DNA from 4 places in the Caballeronia sp. RCC_10 genome. Region 3 is predicted to be linked to each of the others. Evidence: predicted binding sites of a transcription regulator. Region 3 holds the regulator's gene; each other region holds the start of a gene.
What was found. The regulator FliA, encoded in region 3, starts transcription of late flagellar genes. The targets are predictions, from matches to a motif close to CTAAAGTTTNNNNNNNNNNNGCCGNTA.

Region 1: flgM (flagellar biosynthesis anti-sigma factor FlgM) is a predicted target of FliA. The motif match lies at 3,761-3,787, and genes of this name have one in related genera.
Region 2: motA (flagellar motor stator protein MotA) is a predicted target of FliA. The motif match lies at 2,645-2,671, and genes of this name have one in related genera.
Region 4: bcsB (cellulose biosynthesis cyclic di-GMP-binding regulatory protein BcsB) is a predicted target of FliA. The motif match lies at 2,625-2,651, and genes of this name have one in related genera.

The regions. Positions count from the first base shown of each region.
Region 1 is NZ_JBFUPT010000046.1:12,428-17,703, forward strand. Features, by position in the region: gene AB6804_RS29620 (nucleoside 2-deoxyribosyltransferase) at 1-53, opposite strand, end outside; gene AB6804_RS29625 (methyl-accepting chemotaxis protein) at 1,036-2,736, shown strand; gene AB6804_RS29630 (hypothetical protein) at 2,977-3,159, shown strand; gene AB6804_RS29635 (response regulator) at 3,204-3,650, shown strand; gene flgM (flagellar biosynthesis anti-sigma factor FlgM) at 3,816-4,118, shown strand; gene AB6804_RS29645 (hypothetical protein) at 4,181-4,483, opposite strand; gene AB6804_RS29650 (hypothetical protein) at 4,587-5,090, opposite strand; gene AB6804_RS29655 (DUF3717 domain-containing protein) at 5,111-5,276, opposite strand, start outside.
Region 2 is NZ_JBFUPT010000009.1:74,157-79,432, reverse strand. Features, by position in the region: gene AB6804_RS17390 (MFS transporter) at 1-958, shown strand, start outside; gene AB6804_RS17385 (hypothetical protein) at 1,104-1,271, shown strand; gene AB6804_RS17380 (hypothetical protein) at 1,327-1,599, opposite strand; gene AB6804_RS17375 (helix-turn-helix domain-containing protein) at 1,709-2,536, opposite strand; gene motA (flagellar motor stator protein MotA) at 2,770-3,639, shown strand; gene motB (flagellar motor protein MotB) at 3,669-4,652, shown strand; gene AB6804_RS17360 (Nramp family divalent metal transporter) at 4,660-5,276, opposite strand, start outside.
Region 3 is NZ_JBFUPT010000003.1:443,062-448,337, forward strand. Features, by position in the region: gene flhF (flagellar biosynthesis protein FlhF) at 1-347, shown strand, start outside; gene AB6804_RS09735 (MinD/ParA family protein) at 340-1,257, shown strand; gene AB6804_RS09740 (RNA polymerase sigma factor FliA) at 1,278-2,009, shown strand; gene AB6804_RS09745 (PAAR domain-containing protein) at 3,478-4,041, shown strand; gene AB6804_RS09750 (hypothetical protein) at 4,038-4,835, shown strand.
Region 4 is NZ_JBFUPT010000002.1:225,895-231,170, forward strand. Features, by position in the region: gene bcsZ (cellulose synthase complex periplasmic endoglucanase BcsZ) at 1-268, opposite strand, end outside; gene bcsB (cellulose biosynthesis cyclic di-GMP-binding regulatory protein BcsB) at 272-2,440, opposite strand; gene AB6804_RS05555 (ATP-grasp fold amidoligase family protein) at 3,451-4,317, shown strand; gene AB6804_RS05560 (SLATT domain-containing protein) at 4,244-4,828, opposite strand; gene AB6804_RS05565 (hypothetical protein) at 4,961-5,185, shown strand; gene AB6804_RS05570 (dihydrofolate reductase family protein) at 5,243-5,276, shown strand, end outside.

The sequences.
Region 1 (5,276 bases), on a different contig from region 3:
AGCTGCTTGAGGTGCTCGCCGTGTTCCTTGCGTCGCGGCGGAAGACGTCGAATCCAGCAAGGTAGATGCGTGGCTCGCTCGCGGCGCGCTCGATCGGCAGAGGGGAAGGGTCGATCCTTCCTTCACGGACCCGGCGTTTGATCCGGTTTAGCTGCTTCTTCACAGCCAAGGCGCTTTTTCCGAGACTGTTTGCGATCTGCTCGACCGGTAAGCCCTGATCGAGCAACTCCATCACGGCACGCTGCGACTTCGTCGGATTTCTTTTGGACATCGGTTCGTGGCTTCGACTGCAGGGCTATTGGAACGCCTATGAGCTTACCAATAACCCCCCGTAGTCAAGTCAACGGCGGCCCGTTTAGCAGCGGCGGCTCAGACGGCGGTCTTGAAGACGGCCATCGTCGCGCGCAGCGTTTCGGCCTAATCTTGAAGTGAAACGGCAGCGGCGGCGGCCTGGCTCGACGAGGGCTGCATTCTGCTGGGTGACGGCTTGCCGATTTGCTAGAACCGAATACCGCGCACGGCGGCTCGTCGCCGTGCTTGCTCGCCGGATACCGGGACGAGTCGAACCTGCGGCAGAAGATGCCTGCCGATGCTGCGCAAAATGCGAACGACACGAGACATCGCACACCTCCAAGGTTCGTTTCGGCTCTCAATGGCAAGAGGCGGCTCTGCCGACCCGTGCTTGCAATGTCGGCAGCGCGCGATATTTCTTTAGAACCGCAGAAGGTCACATCCGCACGCGGGGTCGATGCCGCCACTCTTCAGGAGGCTGACGCGCCGCGCGTTACCCAAACCGGCACGCCTGAAAACACCCGGCCAAGCTCGTGGCGAAATCGTGTATATCCCGGTCCCATCGACGCCCGCAGTCGGTTCGCAATAGCGTTCGGGCGGGATTACCTGTTGTTCTGGAATTTTTTCTTTAGGTCTATGAGGGCGGTTCATTTCTGACGTGGAATGCCGTAAGTGGGAGAGGGCTGCACGTTCCGGCGCGGCACCGCGCGAGAGCGGTCGCGCCCTAATCTCAAAAGGTCAGTAATGAAATTCTCGTTTGTACAAAAGCTTTGGCTTCCGCTGGTCTTGAGCCTGCTTTGTCTGGCTGGGTTGTCGGTCTATAACGCCTATCGCACTCGCGACATCCGCATGGAAGAGCGCAAGGCCGATCTGAAGCACGCCTCTGAAATCGCTCTGAGCGGAGTCAAGACGTTCGCGGACGAGGCCGCTGCCGGCGCAATGACAGTTGATGATGCGAAGAAGCGGGCGATGGATCACATCCGCAACATTCGCTACGGAGAAAACGGCTACTTCACGTTGCTGAATTCGCATCCGACCGTGCTGATGCATCCGATGAAGCCCGAGATGAACGGCCGCGACGTGAGCAGCTACCGTGATCCTAACGGGGTCGCCTTGTATATCGATGCGGTGAAGGTCACTGCGAACGGCGCTCAAGGCTTTACGACGTTCGCTTTCGCGCGGCCAGGCGCCACCGAGCCGGTGCCCAAAGTGTCGTACAACGTGTCGTACCAACCGTGGGACTGGATTCTCATGACCGGGGTCTACGTTGACGACATCGACGCGGCATTTCACGCTACGTTGCTTCAAAGCTTGGGAATCCTGCTCGCTGTGGCTGTGGTGCTCTCAGGAGTTGTCGTTGTTCTCAACCGAGGGATCCTGCGTTCGCTGGGTGGCGAGCCGTCCTACGCGGCCGAGATTGCGAGCCGGATTGCAGACAATGACCTTACTGCGATCGTCAAGACTGCCCCCAACGACCGTGCAAGCCTTCTGTTTTCAATGAAGCGAATGCAGGAGCAGCTCACGGGCACGATTGGCACCATCAAGACGTCGACGGATGCGATCGCAACAGCCACCAGCCAGATGGCTTCAGGCAATCAAGACCTTTCTCAACGCACTGAGGAGCAGGCCGCATCGCTCCAGGAAACCGCCGCGAGCATGGAAGAGTTGACGTCCACTGTCACGCAAAACGCGGAGAACGCCCGTCAGGCGAGCGCGCTCGCTGCGCAAGCCGTGGAAGTCGCGCAGCAAGGCAGCGCGGTGGTATCCCGCGTCGTGGAGACGATGGCGGGTATCAATCAGAGTTCGGACAAGATCGCCGATATCGTTGGAATCATCGAGAGCATCGCCTTTCAGACCAACATCCTTGCGCTCAACGCGGCGGTGGAAGCGGCGCGCGCTGGCGAGCAAGGGCGCGGTTTTGCAGTTGTGGCAACTGAAGTCCGCTCGCTTGCACAACGTTCCGCCACAGCTTCAAAGGAAATCAAAGGACTGATCCACGACTCAGTGCAGCGCGTGCAGGCTGGAACCGGATATGTCGAGGAAGCGGGCGCGACGATGAACGACATCACCTCCGCCGTCAAACGTGTGACTGACATCATGGGCGAGATCGCGGCGGCCTCCATCGAGCAAAGCAAGGGGATCGGTCAAGTGAACCAGGCTGTGATGCAGATGGACGACGTGACGCAGCAGAATGCCGCGCTCGTTGAAGAAGCAGCGGCAGCAGCGGGGTCGATGGAGGACCAAGCGAAACAACTGTCCGCAGCCGTCGCCGTATTCCGCACCGCCCAGACGCGCTCCGTCGCAGCGACGAACAACCACACGTCGCAGATTGCGCGCCCGTTACCGCCCAAGAAATCGCCGACGGTGACGAAAGTGGCGAAGCCAGCGCATGCCGCCGCTCGACCCGTTCATGCGGGGGACGATGGCGATTGGTCGACGTTTTGATCTCTGAACGAGTGTCGCCGTGCCGCTAACGACGCGGCCGCTTTCGTTGAGTTCGCCCACTGCTGGCGGGGAGCACCTGGTCCACTACGAGGTGGGCGACATCGTCAAGCAACTACACCAGCTCCGGCGTCGGCTGGCTCTGATCGAAAGCAGCGCCCCACAACGGGCATTGAGTCCGTCATCAAGGCCTGCGTCGAGCTGGCCGATTTCCTCCGATCGGATGGCACCACGGATACCGACATGAAAACGTATAACGGCAGCAGATCATCGGGCCGCGAAGTCTTCGGCTGCACCGGACAGCAGCTTGACGCGATCATGCAGTTCGCTGAGAAGCGCTGCTACGACGAGCGGCCACTGCATTGGGTCGTCGCACAATACCTTCGCATGCCTGCACGGAGCGTGATCGTGCGCGGCCCGGCTTGAAAGTTGGCAGTACTCGAATTAAAGGAAAGGGAAGGGTTTCACCGATGGCATATGCTGATACGCGCTTGTTGGTAGTCGATGATTTGGCCACCATGCGCAATTTGATTCGGAAGATGCTCAAGGCGATCGGTTATTCGATCATAGAAGAAGCAGAGGACGCGGTAGCTGCGCTCGAGAAGCTCCGAGCGCAGCATTTCGATCTGGTGATCACTGATTGGAACATGCCCAATCTGGACGGGCTGTCCCTGCTGCAGGAGATTCGCAAATCCGAGGATCTGGCGCACCTGCCGGTACTCATGGTCACGGCTGAAAAGAAGCGCGAAAACGTACTAACCGCAATTCACGCTGGTGCTAACGGCTACATCGTGAAGCCGTTTTCGGAGGCGGCATTGGCCGACAAGCTCGCGCAAGTCACCCCACTTCCAGCCAATTCCGCCCCGACAGATCGCGGCACATCCGTGTTCGGCGCCATCTTCAACACGACCACGTAACTCCCTGCTCACACTTTGTTTCACTTTGTTTCAATTGCCGGAGTGCCCCGCTGAACAAGGGTTTCGCGCCCGTGATGGAGTGATCGACGGGCCGCACGCCCTGGAGCTTGGTAAAGATTTCAACGCTTGGACCGTTAAGGAATCATGCAAGCGAGGAACGAAACCATGAAAATCCAGTCGACGAACAACCCCGCCATGCCGGAGCCGATTACCGTCCGGCGTGCAACGAACGAAACGGACTTTGCCGCCGCTCCGCAGCATTCCGACGCCGTTGCCGCAGATAGCTCGGCAGTCACGATTTCATCGACTTCCGCGTTGCGCACGTCGAGCGCGACCGACATCGACGCAGACAAGGTTGCGGCCATCAAAGCAGCGCTGGGCAACGGTACCTACAGTATCGATTCGGGCAGCATCGCCGACGGAATGCTCGGCTTGGCGCGCGATCTACTGCAAACGACGGCAGGCTGAGCATCGGCGAAAGCACGCCCACATGCATTGGACTGTGTCGACGTAGTGGCTGCTTTGACCGGTCAGATGCGAGTCAACAGGACTTGTTCCGCTGTCGCGAGAAGCGCTCGCGCGTACTCCGAGGCATAAATATCGTCGTTGTGGTCGGTTCGACCGAAGACCACGGGATTTACACGCCGCGCCTCTCCAACGAACGCCGAACGGGCGGCCGCCGATACGAACGTGACATCTGCGACGATTCTCTCTGCAATATCGTCGACTTCGCCGATTCTGATTCCTTCATCAGACACGATCGTGGCGGTCGCGTTAATGCCACGGCGGGTTTCGGTGAACGCTATGGACGAGGGGTCGATCCGAAAAGCCATCCATTTTCTCCATCAGTAGGGGCCAAGCAGGACACTCGGCTCACTACTGAGGCTACCGACGAGGCAGCGTTGTCAAGGCAGGGACCTGACGCGCCTTGGATGCTCAGTGAGACGTAATTTTTCCGGCAGCGATCGCGTTCGCAAGTTCATCGGCCAGCGCCGCTTGCACCGACGCATGCTTTTCACGCACGGCCTCCGCGTCGTTCATAAGTTCGGGAACAGCATGGACCAGAGACGCGATCTCTGCGTCCCGTGCCGCTGCCAACTCTGCCAGGTTCTCTGGCCGCATTGCGTGTTCGAGGATCCCCGCGTCAATGCCGAAATGCTTGCTGATCGCCTCGCACGCATGTACAAGCGCGAAAGACACTCGCTTTTCCTCGTCTAAGCCTTTGCTCTTGGGGCAGAAATAGCCCGCGTACAGAACGTCGCCGATTACCTCTGTTGCCACCCAGTCGGTGAGGTCTTCTTCGAACGCGCGGGTGTCGCTGCTGGCTGATGCAAACATGCGCAGCGCGTCCGCCTTCGATACCTCTCGCGAATAGATCTCGACGCGGCCACCGCCGGCCACAGCGTCGACCCACACCAAGGCGCTATCGGCGTTCGACATGTTGGACTCGCTGGTTGGGTTCAGAAAAGTTCCTTCTGGGCGAGCGCGAGACCTAGCGCTTCGTTCTGTTCCGGCGTCAAGTGTCTTGCTTCGACGCGCTCTCGTCGATGGAATATCATCGTTCCGTAGACGTCCGCCAACACCCGTGCTCTCGGGCAGACAGCAAAGTCATCCGTCGCCGCCTGC
Region 2 (5,276 bases), on a different contig from region 3:
GCCCACGTATGCGTCGTTCGGCATGATGGCGCCCGTGCTGTTGCTGCTGTTTCGCGTGATGCAGGGCGCGGCGGTCGGCGGCGAAGTGCCGGGCGCGTGGGTGTTCGTGTCGGAGCACGTGCCGGGCCGTCATATCGGCTATGCATGCGGCACGCTGACGGCCGGCCTCACGGCGGGCATCCTGCTCGGCTCGCTGGTCGCCACGGCCATCAACAAGACCTTTCTTCCCGCCGATGTCGCCGGTTTCGCGTGGCGTCTGCCGTTCCTGCTCGGCGGCGTGTTCGGATTGTGCTCCGTCTATCTGCGCCGCTGGCTGCATGAAACGCCGGTCTTCGCGGAGTTGCAAAAGCGCAAGTCGCTTGCGGCTGAAATTCCGCTGAAGGCCGTGCTGCGCGACCACGGGCGCGCGGTGATCGTGTCGATGCTGCTGACGTGGATGCTGTCCGCCGCGATCGTCGTCGTGATCCTGATGACGCCGACGCTGTTGCAAAAGCAATTCGGCATCGCTCCGGCGACGGTGCTCGCCGCCAACTGCGCCGCGACGCTGTGCCTGACCATCGGCTGCGTGCTGGCGGGCGCGATCGCGGGACGGATCGGTGCGGGCAAGACGATTTTCATCGGTGGATGCGTGCTGGCCGTGTCGTACTACGCGCTCTTCAAGCAAGTGGCGGCAGATGCCTCCGTGCTGCTGCCGTGGTACGCGTTCACGGGCTTCACGGTCGGCGTGATCGGCGCGATTCCGTTCGTGATGGTCAAGGCCTTCCCGCCCGCCGTGCGCTTCTCGGGCATCTCGTTCTCGTACAACGTCGCGTATGCGGTGTTCGGCGGACTCACGCCGATCGTCGTCTCGTTGATGATGAAATCGAGTCCGATGGCGCCCGCGCTCTATGTCGGCGCGCTGTGCATCTTGGGCGCGCTGACGTCGCTCTTCATCAAGGACGCGCCGGCTGCACGCTGAGCCGCGCGGTTCGACGTCCAATGGCGCACTCGCGGTCGGGGTGCGCCATTTCCGTCTGGGCGGCGGTACCGGGTACGTCCGTTGCAGCATTCGCCGGGAACGCGCGAACGCGCGCCTTCGCTACTCTCCCGGAGAACACGCCATCATGTCGACCATGCCTCGCTCACCGGACGAATCCATCGAGCCGGACCCGGACAAACTGCTCGATCCCGACGCAGCACCCAATCCCGAAGACCCCGACATGCCCGACGGTCCCGATTCGGCGACGCCGCTCGTGCCCGCCGATCCCCATAACGGCGAACCGCGCATGTGAAGCGATGCCCGCGCGGCCACCGGTGCGCGCGGGCATCATCGAACGAAGACGGGCCTTAGAGGCTCGTCGTCTGCACTTCGCCCGTCTCCAGCGCACGCTCGATGAGCGCATCCTGCTGCGCCTTGCGCACCGCGTCAGCGACGAACGTATCGGGCGCTTCCACTTCCGCCCTGATCGCGCCGATGATGCCGTCGGCCTCCACGATCACGAGCGATTCCGCCGAATCCGCCCGGCTGATGATGACCCGTTGCGGCCCGCCGCCTTCTGCGATGCTCGCGCAGAACTGCATGCGCTCGCCGCCGATCACTTGTTCGAATGTCTGAATCATGGCTGCCTTTTCCCGCGTTGATTGAACGAAAACTGCATCGTGCACGACGTCGCACGCTTCAGTTTCATTATTGATCCGCACGACGCCGCCAGGTTCCGCTTTGTAAGCGTCAGCGCCGTGCGTCGGCCAGTTCGCGCAGCTTGACGGCTGTCGCCTCGTCGGCCGGAAAGAAGGCTTCGATCGCCAGTTCCGACAGCGTGATGTCGACGGGCGTACCGAAGACAGTCGTCGTGCTGAAGAACGAAAGCACGCCGTGTGCCGTGCGCAACCTGAGCGGCACGACGACGGCGTCGGGTTCGCCGTGCGGCTCGTCTGCCGCGTGCGGCGGCGCGGGATAAGCGTCCAGTTCGGCGAGGAGCGCGGCGAGCGCCGTATCGCCCGATACGTCGATCTGACGCCTCACGCGTGCGAGCACATGCGCGCGCCACGCGTGCCAGTTGCCGATAACGCCTGCCAGCCCGCGCGGATGCAGCGACAGCCGCAGCACGTTCGCCGGCGGCGCGAGCAGCGACGCATCCGCCGACGCGACCAGCGGCTCGAGCGCCGCGTTGGCGGCGATCATCGTCCAGTGACGGTCGATGGCGAGCGCCGGATACGGTTCGTATCCCTTCAGCACGAGATCGACTGCGCGGCGCGCGGCGTCGAGTTGCGGATCGGCCAGCGTCCGCTCGCGATAGATCGGCGCATAACCCGCCGCCACGAAGAGCGTGTTGCGCTCGCGCAGCGGCACGTCGAGTTGCTCGGCGAGGCGCATTAGCATGTCGCGGCTCGGCATCGAGCGTCCCGATTCGACGAAGCTCAAATGCCGCGTCGATATGTCGGCGATGCCCGCGAGATCGAGCTGGCTCATGCGCCTGCGCTGCCGCCATTCGCGCAGCAACGCGCCGACCGTCGCGGGCGCGGCGCGCAACGTGTGGGCTGTCAGTGTCGAGTTCATACGCCGATGGTAGATGAAGCGAGGACGTGCTTCCATTACCTGCCAGGTAATCGCCGCGTAACATTTACCGCCGCCAACCTGCTTTCGAAATCTTTCCACGAGCCACCCTTAATGTCCCGGTGTACTGCGCCGTTAAAAAGCCCAGCACCATGCAGACAATGCTTTGCGAGCCGTGCGTGTTTCGTCGAACGAGCGCGCACGGCTCGCCAAGCCCGGACATTTGCGGAGAAATCATGTTTGTCGTTATCGGATGGGTACTCGTCATCGGCTCGGTGATCGGGAGCTTTATCGGCGTCGGGGGCCACCTCGCTGCGCTCGTTCAGCCGTTCGAACTGCTGTGTATTTTCGGCGCGGCGATTGGCGCGTTCGTCGTATCGAACCCGACCGCGACGCTCAAGAAAACGCTTCAGGCGCTGCCTAAAGTGTTCAAGGGCGGCGGCTATACCAAAGAGAAGTACCTTTCGCTGATCGCGCTGCTCTATGAGCTGCTGCAAAAGGCGCGCAAGGAAGGAATGATGGCGCTCGAAGCCGATGTCGACGCGCCCGAAGCCAGCCCGCTCTTTCAAAAGTACGAACACGTGATGGCCGATCATCACCTGCTCGACTTCATCGTCGATTACCTGCGCATGATGTCGGCGGGCAATGTGAACGCGCTCGAACTGCAGGACCTGATGGACGAAGAACTCGAAACGCATCACGCGGAAAGCGCCGTCGCCGCCAATGCGATTCAGAAGATGGCCGATGGCCTGCCGGCATTCGGCATCGTCGCCGCGGTGATGGGCGTCGTGCATACGATGGGTTCGGTCGGCGCCGCGCCCGCCGTGCTTGGCGAGATGATCGCCGGCGCGCTCGTCGGCACCTTCCTCGGCATTCTGCTCGCGTATGGCTTCATTGGCCCGCTCGCGGACCTGCTCAACGCGAAGGGCGCGGCCGAAGCCAAGCCGTTCCAGTGCGTGAAGTCGGTGCTGCTCGCATCGATGAACGGGTACGCACCGACCGTGGCGGTGGAGTTCGGCCGCAAGGTGCTGTTCACCGCGGACCGTCCGAGCTTCCAGGAACTGGACGACGCCGTGCGCGCCACCAAGATGCCGAAGTCGGCCTGACGAAGCCCTGATCCGAAGGAGTCACGCTCATGGCTGAAAGACCCTCACGCGACCCGTTGCAATCGGTGCTCGCCCCCACTGTCGTCGTGCGTCGCAAGAAGAAAGGCGGTGGCCACGGCGGGCATCATGGCGGTGCATGGAAGATCGCTTACGCCGACTTCGTCACCGCGATGATGGCGTTCTTCCTGCTGATGTGGCTGCTCGGCTCCACGTCGAAGTACGACAAGGCCGGCATCGAAGACTACTTCAACACGCCGCTCTCCGCGCTCTTCGGCAACGAAGGCGGTGCGTCGGCGCATACCAGCATCATCAACGGCGGCGGAAAGGACTTGTCCAGCTCGCGTCCCGGCGAAGCCAGCAAGAGCCAGACGCAGCCGGTGCCGCCTTCGGTGGCGCGTGCCTCGGTTGCGGCGGAAGACATGCAGCGTCTGCAACAGCTCAAGCAGAAGCTGACCGCGCTCATCGAAAACACGCCCGCATTGCGTGCGTTCAAGGACCAGATTCGCATCGCGATCACGAGCGAAGGCTTGCGCATCGAGATCGTGGATTCGCTCAAGCGGCCGATGTTCGCATCGGGCAGTTCGAAGCTCGAAAGCTACGTGACGACGATTCTGTCGAACATCGGCGCTTCGCTCAACGATGTCGACAATCGCGTGTCGATTGCGGGCCATACGGATGCCGTGCCCTATTCGGGCAGCCAGAAAGGCTATTCGAACTGGGAACTGTCGGGCGAGCGCGCGAACGCGGCGCGCCGTGCGCTGGTCGCGGGCGGCATGAACGAAACGAAGGTGCTGCAAGTGCGCGGCCTCGCCGATGCGCTTCCGCTCAACAAGGACGTCATCGACGAGCCGACCAATCGCCGCATCAGCATTCTCGTGCTGAACAAGGCAGCCGAACTCGCATTCTTCCGCGATGGCGGGCGCACCACGAGCGATCAGGCCTTGCCCGCTGAATCCGCCGCTCCCGCAGCGGTCGCGGCGAAATCGAACATGCAGGTCGGCGTGGTCAAGTAAGCGCGCGTCAGGCGAACCAGTCCATCACCGTCTGCACCACGAGCCACGCGTTCGCCGCGCTGATCACGGCGAACAGCAGCCACGCGAGCGCCTTCGTATGCAAGGCGTTCGCGAACCTGCCCATGAGCGCGTGATCGTTCGTCATCCGAATCAACGGATAGAGTGCGAACGGCAATTGCAGGCTCAGCACGACCTGACTCGCCACGAGCAGCTTGCCGACCGCCCCGTTGCCCATCAGATACACGCCGATCACTGCCGGCACCAGCGCGAGCGCCCGCGTGATCAGACGCCGCTGATAGCACGGAATCTTCAGGCGCAGGAACCCTTCCATGATGACCTGTCCCGCGATGGTGCCGGTGAAGGTCGAGCTTTGACCCGAAGCGAACAGCGTCACCGCGAAGAGAATCGCCGCAAGCCCGGTGCCGACGATCGGCGCGAGCAGCTTGTACGCATCCTCGATTTCGGTGACTTGTGTATGCCCCGTCGCGTGGAACGCGGAAGCCGCGAGAATCAAAATCGCCGCGTTGATGAGCAGCGCAAGCACGAGCGACACGATGGTGTCGAGCCGCGAAAGACGGATCGCCGAAGCGAGGCTCGCCTCATCGCGAGAGACGACGCGCGTCT
Region 3 (5,276 bases):
CGACGAGCCACGGCGACACGCTCAACGAAGTCGTGCAGGCCTACAAGAGCGCGGCCGATCAGCCGCCGCTCGCGGGCTGCATCCTGACCAAGCTCGATGAAGCGACGAACCTCGGCGGCGTGCTCGATACGGTCATCCGCTACAAGCTGCCGGTGCATTACGTATCGACCGGACAGAAGGTGCCGGAAAACCTGTACGTGGCGACCAAGCGGTTCCTGATCAAAAGCGCGTTCTGCATTCCGCGCGACGGCTCGCCGTTCGTGCCGCAGGACGAGGAAGTGCCGGCGCTGTTGTCCGCATTGTCCGCGCGTGCCGCGGCTGAACTCCATGAGGTTCGCTTTGGATAAGCTCGTGCTCGACCAGGCTGAAGGCCTGAGACGGCTCCTGACGCGTGCAGGCTCGCGCGTGGTGGCGGTCGCGGGCGGACCGGCGGGCATCGGTTGCACGTCGGCGGTGGTGAATCTCGGCGCGGCGCTGGCCGTGCATGGCAAGGATGTGCTCGTCATCGACGAGCGGCAGAACGGAACATCGGTGAGCCGCATGGCGGGGCTTTCCGGATCGCAGGCGATGAGTGCGGTGATGTCCGGCCGCCACACGTTGCAGGACGTCGTCACGCGCACGCCGCTCGGCTTTTCGCTGATCGCCGCGCCCCGCGAGGAGCGCGTGAGTCACGACGCCGCGCAGTGCCGCGGGTTGCTCGACGGACCGGCGGACATCGTGCTGATCGATACGCAACTGGATCGGCATGGCGCGCTGTCGTCGCTTGCGGCGCAGGCGCATGACTTCCTGATCGTCACGCGGGCGGCTGCGCCGGCGATCACCGAGGCGTATGCGTGCATGAAGCGTCTGCACTACGCGCATGCGATCGGACAGTTCCGCGTGCTGATCAATCACGTGCAGAACCCGGCCGACGCGGCGGTCGCGTTCGACAACCTGTCGGGCGTGGCGAGCCGGTATCTGGCGGTGGCGCTCGTGCAGGCGGGGTATGTGTCCGAGGATGCGCGCATTACTCGGGCGAGGGAGCTGTCGCGTTCGGTGGTAGAGGCGTTTCCGGCTACGGCTGCGGCGCGCGACTATCGCCAGATTGCGGCGGAGCTTCTGCACTGGCCGGTGCGTTCCACGCCGGCTGCCCGTGATGCTGAAGTTGAAAACGAAATGCAGTTTTTGGATGGCGAGTCTGACAAGGGCGGGCGGGAAGTGGCGCGAAGGGCGTCGATGTTTCCCGGCCATGCATTGAGCAGCACGGCGTCGATGTGATCAAGACAAAGGTGACCCAGATGTACAACGCCCAAGGCAAACTCTCGCAGTCCGACGTGTTGACGCGCTATGCGCCGCTCGTTCGCCGGCTGGGGCTGCAGCTCGTCGCCAAGATGCCGGCGAGCGTCGACCTCGACGATCTGATTCAGGCCGGCATGATCGGCCTGTTGGATGCGGCGAGCCGTTACAAGGAAGATCAGGGTGCGCAGTTCGAGACGTATGCGAGCCAGCGCATTCGCGGCGCGATGCTCGATGAACTGCGCGCGAACGACTGGCTGCCGCGCAGCATGCGCAAGACGTCGCGCGAAGTGGAATCGGCGGTGCACAAGGTCGAGCAGAGCCTTGGCCGTTCGGCGAGCGAGACGGAAATCGCCGAGCATATGCAGCTGCCGCTAGACGAGTATCAGTCGATGCTGCAGGACTTGCACGGCAGCCAGTTGATCTATTACGAAGACTTCGACCGCTCGGCGGACGACGAACCGTTCCTGGATCGACATTGCGTGGATCGATCGGACCCGCTGTCGGCGTTGCTCGATGACAGCCTGCGCGGCGCGTTGATCGAGGCTATCGATCGGCTGCCGGAGCGCGAGAAGCTGCTGATGAGCTTGTATTACGAGCGCGGGCTGAATCTGCGAGAGATCGGCGCGGTGATGGAAGTCAGCGAGTCGCGGGTTTGCCAGTTGCATAGCCAGGCGGTCGCGAGGCTGCGGGCGAAGTTGCGGGAGCAGGAGTGGACGGGGGTGGAGGCTTGAGGGGGCCGCGCCAAGTTTGGCAAAGATGCTAAGGGAAACCTATTCATTGATCGTCTTTTCATCCGACCAACCCACGCTTACTCCGCCAACGTCGATCAGAGGTGAGTCAAGCCAATCTGCATGCAATTCCGGCCCACGCCAGAAACGCATGCGGGGTCGCCGGGCGGCACGACGACAATTTGGGAATCGATGCTGACTTAACGCGTTGAGAGTCGTTTCCTGGTGGCGGATACAGGACGCGTAATGTCAGTGTTGGACCAGAGGTGATGAGTTCAGCTCTTGTGCCCTCAATGGTAGCCTTTGATTTCGCAGGCAAGGCCCGCCATTGAGGCCAGTGCAAATCCACCAGTGCCAGAAAGCGTTTATTTAACTTTTACGCCAGAACGCAGCAGCTACTAGGTTCACAAGTTGCCTTGTTAGAGCGTGATGCCAGTGGCCTCCGCCGCAGCGGCGGGCAACTGCACTCGACGATGCGGATCTGAGTCACGCGTTGCGAACGGGGTCGTTCGGTCATAGGGCGGCCTCTTGCAAACGCTGAGGAGCCCACACGTGCTGTACCAACGCAACCACCAGTGCGCGCGGGGCTCGCTGTTGCTCTCTCGTGAAGTTGTCGAAGGCTTTGAACGGCAATTGATGAGCGCGTTCGAGCCCTGGGCCGAGTCATTGAGAAATACAATGCGTCGCGGTTGTCTTCCACATAAACCGATAAGCGCACAGTGCTCAGATGTCTGTGTGTTTGAGCGGCACACACGTGTGATTCAGCCCACCCGGCGCGCGCTACAGGCTACCGCTCGCGCTGCGGTGGCAACCCGATCATGCCAAGCCTGTCGGCAAAGTGAAGTTTGCGGCGACTGGCCGCCGTGGCATCGGCTTTCGGACTACGCTTGCGCAGTGCGATGAACCCGGCGCGCTGCGCGACCGGCTCGGAGAAGCGTGGCAGAGCATCAAGGCCGGACTCGTGCGCGGCATTTCCATCGGCTTTCGACCGATCAAGCCGAACGGCGCGGCGACGGTTCGCATGGTATGCGATTCGTCGAATGGCAATGGCTTTAGCTGTCGTGCGTCACGATCTCGGCAAACAGTGGCGTGAGTATCACCGCATTGCCTTCGGCGGATAGTGAGCAACGGCGGATTAACGCTCCACCCCCCCCCGCATTATTCGACTCGACGGCATAGCGCCGACTATGCGCGACGGCACGGTGCGGCTCACTCCAGCAGACTGCAACCGCGCGAGACACTAGCGCCCCAATCGAAGACGTTTCAGAAGTTGATACGACTCGAATCTCCGTAGCCCGAAGTTCATTCCCTGTCAACTTTTGTCGATTTCACGATTTCGCTGATGCATCCAATTGCGCTTCTTCGTTGTGCTCGTATCCTGACAAATCAACTCAGGTGAGTAGGTCTTTTCTAACGAACCGAGACACATGCTGAAAAGCAAGCATAACGAATCATACAAAGGAGGCTGCACATGATGCGACGAATCGCCGTCGTTGGGGACCAACTCGATAACGGCGGAGAGGTTGGCTCTTACGAGGGACCGCAGTTTCTCATTCACGGGCACCAAGCCGCGCTTATAGGCGGCGAAGCTTATTGCCCGGTCTGCAAGACGACGGGATACATCGCGAAGGATGGCGGTCCGCGTCGTGTGAACTTCTTTATCAGCGAGATTGCAGCGCATGACGATGTAGTCGTGTGCGGCTGTCCAGAACATCCGCGCATCTTTGCCCAACTGGCAGGAGAGGCGTGGTACGACGATATGGCCGAGAGTCTTGGAGTGGTCGGTTCTCAAGGGTTCACGAGCGCAGACGCACCCAGAGCACAGCGTGACAGGGCGGAGGAGAATGCTGTTTTTGATCGACATTTCCAACTCGTTGATCAGGACGGTGTACCTGTTAGCCGTGCATTGTTCTATGTTCAATCTCCAACAGGGGAGATTCGCGAAATCACAACAACACCTGACGGCAAGACACCAATCATTGAAGGTCGAGATGGTAGTTCCATTAAATTGCTCCTTGTATACACAGAACAATGACATCCCCAGTAATTTCTGCGCCGCTCACGCCGAAGACAGATACTCGACCTCACGTTGTCAAACTCAAAATTTTCTGGAAAACAACGCGAAAATGGACAGCCACTGATGTAGCTGATTATCAAGCGCAGGCACCAGTACTTGCTGAACAGCTTCGCACTGAACAGTATTGGAGTAGAGACGGGAATGTCAAAACGAACCGCTTTACTTGCGAAGACTTTGCTGTCAGGCTGCTTATTCAATACGCAGCAGCTAGAGGGCTACCAATAAAGTTAGTGACGGGCGTTAGAACGTATAGAAACATGGAGGTGTACGGTCAGGCCGAACACGGAAAATATGATTCAAGCATGTATGGCTTTGCAGATATGGTGGAACTCACTTATGGCGCGCCCGACGTGCAGCGTATCAATTTGAATACCATGTCTATCTTCGATGCAGATGAGATTAGACCGGGCGATGTTTTGGCGTTAGCAAAGGATTTGAAGGGGCAAATGTCGCATGGGCTCGCTCACCATATTCAATTGGTCGTCAATTCGTCGCCTGAGACAATCCAGATTTATCAAGGAAATTCAGACGACACAATCCATCGTCCAGTTACTTGGGTGAATAAGGTGCTGGGCAGGAATGGCGCAGACCCGCAGCAATCTGCATACGCTGGATTGCCAGTCGAAATCGGCTATTTTCACAGAAATGGAAGCGGATGGGATTACAAGAATATGCAGACTGGGAACGGTAAATCTGATTATCTGAAGTATTTTGAAATCTATCGCTGGAACTTTACTGGATTCAACAATTGAGTGAAAGTCTAAAAGTTGTGTTTTCAGTGCTATCAGACGATCCGTCAGGTTTCCTATGGATCGTCGGGGTCTTAAATCTGCTGACTATCATTAGTGGGTTACGCGAAAACATTTGGCGCACGAAAATCTACAAGGCAATCGTATTTTTACAACTCCTTATTGTGCCTATCGTCGCCGTAATGGGATTTCACTATGCAACTCAGGCTCCAGCCTAGCCCTGAGGGCGAGCTGAATGGTTCTAGCGAGTTTAATTCGACCCGCTAAGATTCAATGATAGGTTTATCGCGCCCATGTGTCTCACTGTCGGCCGTTAGGCCTCTCCGGGACAGGCTGCTCCAATCTAGTTCGCATGCGGTGCGTACGGTCGCTCCGTATGCGGACTCGAGAGCGTAATCCTGCGCTGGCTCCAGTCACAAAAGCTGCTAGGAAATCTGTGCGCCG
Region 4 (5,276 bases), on a different contig from region 3:
CGAAGGCGGCGCGGTCCCCGGCGACCAGCGCGAAGAAGAGCGCGTATGACTGCCCTTCCGACACGGTGCGCCGGTCGGCTTCGCTGGCGTCGATCACGCGGCCATCGTCGGACAGGAAATCGCGCTTGAACTGCTCCCACGCGGGCCACGGGCCGCAGCCTTCGGCCGCTTCGACGCGCGCGGCGGGCGCGACGACGAGCGCAAGAAAAAGCCCGGCCGTGCCGATGAGCAGCCAGAAACTAAGAGGGGACGTGGGGCGGCGGTTCATCGCTCAGAATTCCTGTCGACGCTGCGCGAGTCGCTGCAGGAAGTTGAACGCGCCGACCGCCAGCAGCAGCCCCGCCAGCACGCCGAGGATGCCGAGCAGCACCGGATGCCGCGACGCGAAACCCAGCACCCGGTCGCGCCAGGGCACGTGCCCCACCGCATAGCGTTCGCCGATGCGCGCGCTCTCGACGCTGTCGCGCTGGATCACGGCGACATCGTCGCGGATGAGGCCGACGAGCTGCGGGTCGTCGAACGCATCGAGCAGTTCACGGGCGCGGGCCGCGTCGCTCGCCACCAGCGCGACGACCGAGCGCCCCTTCGCCGCCGGCGACTGGAAGCCGTACACCGCCGACAGCGCCGCGTCGACGTTGAGGCGCAGCGCGCCCGCTCCCGCTTGCTGCGCCTTCGAGAAGCCGACGCGCTTCACATCGGCGGCGCGGGTATCGACGGCGAGCGGGACCGACTCGCTCCATGCGCTGACGAGCGGCGCGGCCGGCGATCCGCCGATCATCAGCACGTCCTTGTCTGCAAAGCGCGCAGTTTCCGACGGACGCGCGACCTGCACGCGCAACGCGGGATAGCCGGTCCATTTGCCGATACGGCCCAGCATCGTGAGCATGGTTTCGAGTTCGTGAGGCGCGGGATGCACGGGCACGACGACGACCGTCTGCGACAGGTCGGCCATGCGCGAGAACGGGAAGCCGCTGTTGGCGAAGTACGCGAGATTCGGCATCGATGCGTAGTGCACGAAGCGGCTGAAGTCGATGGTCGATTCGGGATCGATGGACGCGCGCGCCGGATTGCCGGTCGCGCCGGCGCAGAGCGTGCTCTTTTCGGAATCGAGATTGAAGCGGAAATCGAGCTGGTTATCGCCGACGAGCTGATAGGCCGGCACTTCCAGTTCAGCCGTCGAGCCGCGCGCACCGGACGATTTCACACCGGCTGTGTCGCCGTTCGGCGTCAGGCGATACGACTTGATTAACTGCTTGTTCATCTCGATCGACAACGCGGAGTTGTTCTGCACGCTCGGCGCGGTGTAGCGATAGCGCACGTCGAGCGGCGCGCCGACTTCGTTCCACGACGTGAGGTCGACCGGCACGCGCAATTCCAGGCTGATGGTTTCGAGCGCGCCGCCTGGCGATTGCAATTGTTCAGGACGCTTGACTATTTCAGCGAAACGAACGGGCCGGTCGACGGGCGTCCAGCGCGGCGCGTCATAGGGCTTGCGCTCGGGTTCGGGATCGCGGCGGCCGATGTTCGCAACCGGCCCCGACAGGCCCGGCGTGCGCAGCACCAGTGCATAGGCGGCGCTGTCGACATCCTGTGCATTCGCACCTGTGACGATCAGCAGCTTGTGACCGGGCGCGGCGGGGTTGTCGGTGATGACGAGCGCCGGTCCGCTGACGCCGGCGGGACGAACGTTCGGCGGCAAGTCGTCGAGACGGCCGACGAGCACGGCGTGATCGTCCTTCGGCAGGTCGGGCGTGACGGGGAAGCGGGCCTTGCGGTAATCCGCGAGTGATCCGAACCACGATGCGATCACCGATGCGGTGCGCAGAGTGGCATCGCTTGCATTCGACGGCAGCACGAACGTGAGCCGCAACGGGTTGACGTCGTGCTCGTCGAAGAACGGCGCGGGCAAGAGCGCGAGTTCGTTGGGCAACGTGATCGGGACTTCGTCGAGCACGATCTCGCTGTTGGAACTGATATCGGCCCACAAACCAGTATTGCCCGGGTCTTCACAGTGCTCCATCGAATAGTGCGCGATCAGCTTCAGCTGCAACGCGCTGTAATCGGTCATCAGACGCGGATCGATCTCGATGTCCTGCGTCACCGTCCGCCCCGCGCTTTCAGGCGCGAACCGCAGCGTCGCGACGACCTGGTCGTTCATCGACACCTTCAGATGCGACATCGGGAACAACAATGCTGGCGAATAGGAATAAACAAGCCGCAGACGCGCAGCCTTGACGATGCGATCGCGCCTCACGCCCACGTTCACCGTACGTACGTCTTCCAGTCCGCGAAGACTCAGCGTGCGGTATGCGCCCAGCGCAGAGAAAGGAATGTGGACTTTACCGTCGCTCGCGCCCCCGGTCTCCGTGAGCGATGCTTGCGTAGCGTTCGGTGCAGCGAGAGCGGAAGTTGTCAGAACGGCCGCGAGCCACGCGATCATCGCGACAACGAACGAAAAGCCGAACCTTTCCGTTGTCCAGAATAACGATCGAACTTCCGGTTTAGAGCGCACGTTCGGACGCGCGCCCGCCTCTCCCCCGCGCCCATTCCGTTTTCTTTCGATCGTTAGCATGACTAATCCCGAACTCGTTTTTGCGGGCTATCTTCAAAGCTCTCAGTCTTTCTTACCGCTTGGCCCGTGCAATCTCGAGTTCGTTGGCGTGGGGATCCCGGAAACAACTCTATAAACACAGGATAAGCGGCAATGTGCGGATCCGCACACAGGCTTACGAATTGTCATTTCGTTTCACACGTTTGTCAAAAAAGAGTGGAAACGCTTTAGCAAGTTTTACGTGAATCAGCAATATCGATGTGTCGTCCTAAGTTGAGGGATTCGACTCCATTTAAGCCGGCATTAAATGCTTAAGGCATCGACTACCCCGTTTGGCGAATCGCTCAGAGCAATTGTTGAGGATGCGAAAACGACGGATAGAAGCGCGGCGATTGGTGTCTGTTTGCTCTACGAAATTTGGTGAGGTCTCGCCAGCGAGGTCGCAAGGTGCTCGCTTTCTGTCTATGTGTCACCGCCGCCATTTTCGCGCCATTTAATCGTTGTCCTTGACATGCGCCGCTTCTACCTTTTCGCCTGTATCACTCGTCAATTAACCAATGCAGGCCGTTGACCGGTAAATCGATCGCATTTAGCGCGACCGCATAGCTGTTTTCACGAAGGCAAAAAACCGCAGCAAGGACTCGTTACTATTCCTTGCATCGTTTGCCTGAAGTTCGCGCTACGATCACCATTCCGCTATCAATGCGTTGGCTAATTCCGTACGCACGACCGTCCTCTTAGCGCAAGCTCAGACGAATACCCCGATGTCTGTGCGATACCGCGCACGGCGCAAGCGGATGCATTTTCGGGTGCTCAAACCGTTGCCTAATTTACAAACGTAAGTATCATTTGTGCGATCACTGACACAACGACACACCGCGTCCTATCCGGGAGAAAGAATGTCGCTTTCCAAAAGGTTGGTCGACGGCGCCAAGGACTGGCTGCCCGATAGCGTATTTTTGCGCATCGCTCATTTGCACAAGGTCGGCCGTTTTCCTAATATCAAAGCGCCGAAAACCTTCAACGAGAAGATTCTTTACCGCTGCCTGTATCCGGACCCGAGGTTCGTCGATCTGACGGACAAGCTGACCGTGCGCAATTATGTTCGCAGCAAGATCGGCGATGAGCACTTGCCGAAGCTCTACGCCGCGCCGGACAAGTTCACGCGCGATGTCTTCGACGCCCTTCCCGATCGCTTCGTGATGAAGGCGAATCACGGAAGCGGCTTCGTCAAGCTGGTTCGCAACAAGTCGGAGACGACCTTCGAAGAACTGCATGCGCTGGCGCAGCAGTGGCTGGCAACGGACTTCTATCGCGTGGCGCGCGAACGCCATTACCGCACCATCAGCCCGCGGATTTTCTTCGAGGAGCTGCTGCTCGAGCAGACCGGCATCGTGCCCGCGGACATCAAGATGCATTGCTTCTTCCGCGCGGGCGAGAGCAAGCCGACGGTCTTTACCGCGCTCATTTCCGACCGTTTCGGCGAACATCCGCGCGGCGACATGTACGACGGCGACTGGAACCGGCTCGACATCGCTATTGGCCATTACGCGCGCAGCGACGTGCCGCTGCCGCGTCCGGACAACTTCGACAAGCTGCTGTCGATTGCGACCGCGCTTGCCGAAGGCTTCGAATATGTGCGAGTCGATTTGTATGCACCCGGCGACAAGATCTACTTCGGCGAATTGACGTTCACGCCCGGGGCTGGCGTGTTTCCGATGCGTCCCGATGCCGTGGACTATGAATGGGGCCGGTTGATGAGCTAACCCGCGGCGGGCAGCGCATGACGCGTCGCGGTACATGCGGCGCCGCTTGCGCGATGCGATCGAGCTCATCGCGTACCGCCGTCATGTCGCACATGTCCTGACCGTTCGTGGTGCGCACGAGCATCGCTTCCAGTCGTCGCCGGACAGCGCCATAGCGAGCGCCGGCTCTTCGATGAAGATCGGCCCGCTCGCTAAAGCGCAAGAAGGTCTGCAGCGAAGCGAGAACGGCCGCGCCCATGCTCGTCATCCCGACGACGATTCTCAACTCGGGCGACACGGCAGTCGTCACCAGCGATAGAAACGACGACGTACCCGTTAGCGCGGTCATCCCGATCACTGCAAGCCCGAGGTGTCTCCCGTATGCCGATAGCCGATCCGCCATTGCATAGTGGCGGATTTGCGCATCGCGCGCGCGTCTTATCCATTGAAGCAGTAACGACCGAGTATCGTCCGGCGGATGATATCTTAGGCAGTCTTTAGCTTGTTCCCTGCTCGGCGGAAATTCAGTCATGTTTGAAGCACTTTATGGTTGATGACTGACACTTTGCACGCGAACAGGGACAATTATTGTCTCTTGAGCGCTTCCCTTGGGATGGGCCTGACGCTTGCTGCATCGGCGGTAGTTCCATTTCATGGAGGGCCTATGTCAACACATGCAGGCAGGTCGCAGGAAGACCGCATCGCGGCCCGAGAGGGCGACAAACTGCCGTCGCAGGAGCAGGCAGGCGGCGATATGGCGATCGAGGGCACTGAGGCGGGCAAGGATTCGAGCAGCGGCAAACTTTCCGAGGCGGGCAAGGATGTCTGGCGTCAGGGAAGCACCATCGACGAGGAAGGGCCGCTGCCGCCGGATCAAAAGCCAGACTGAGTCTTATATAGGCACAGGCTTTGCGCCAGCGTTGCACTCGACAACGCTGGAGTAGCCATGCATATCGTTTGCCACATGATGTCGTCGGTCG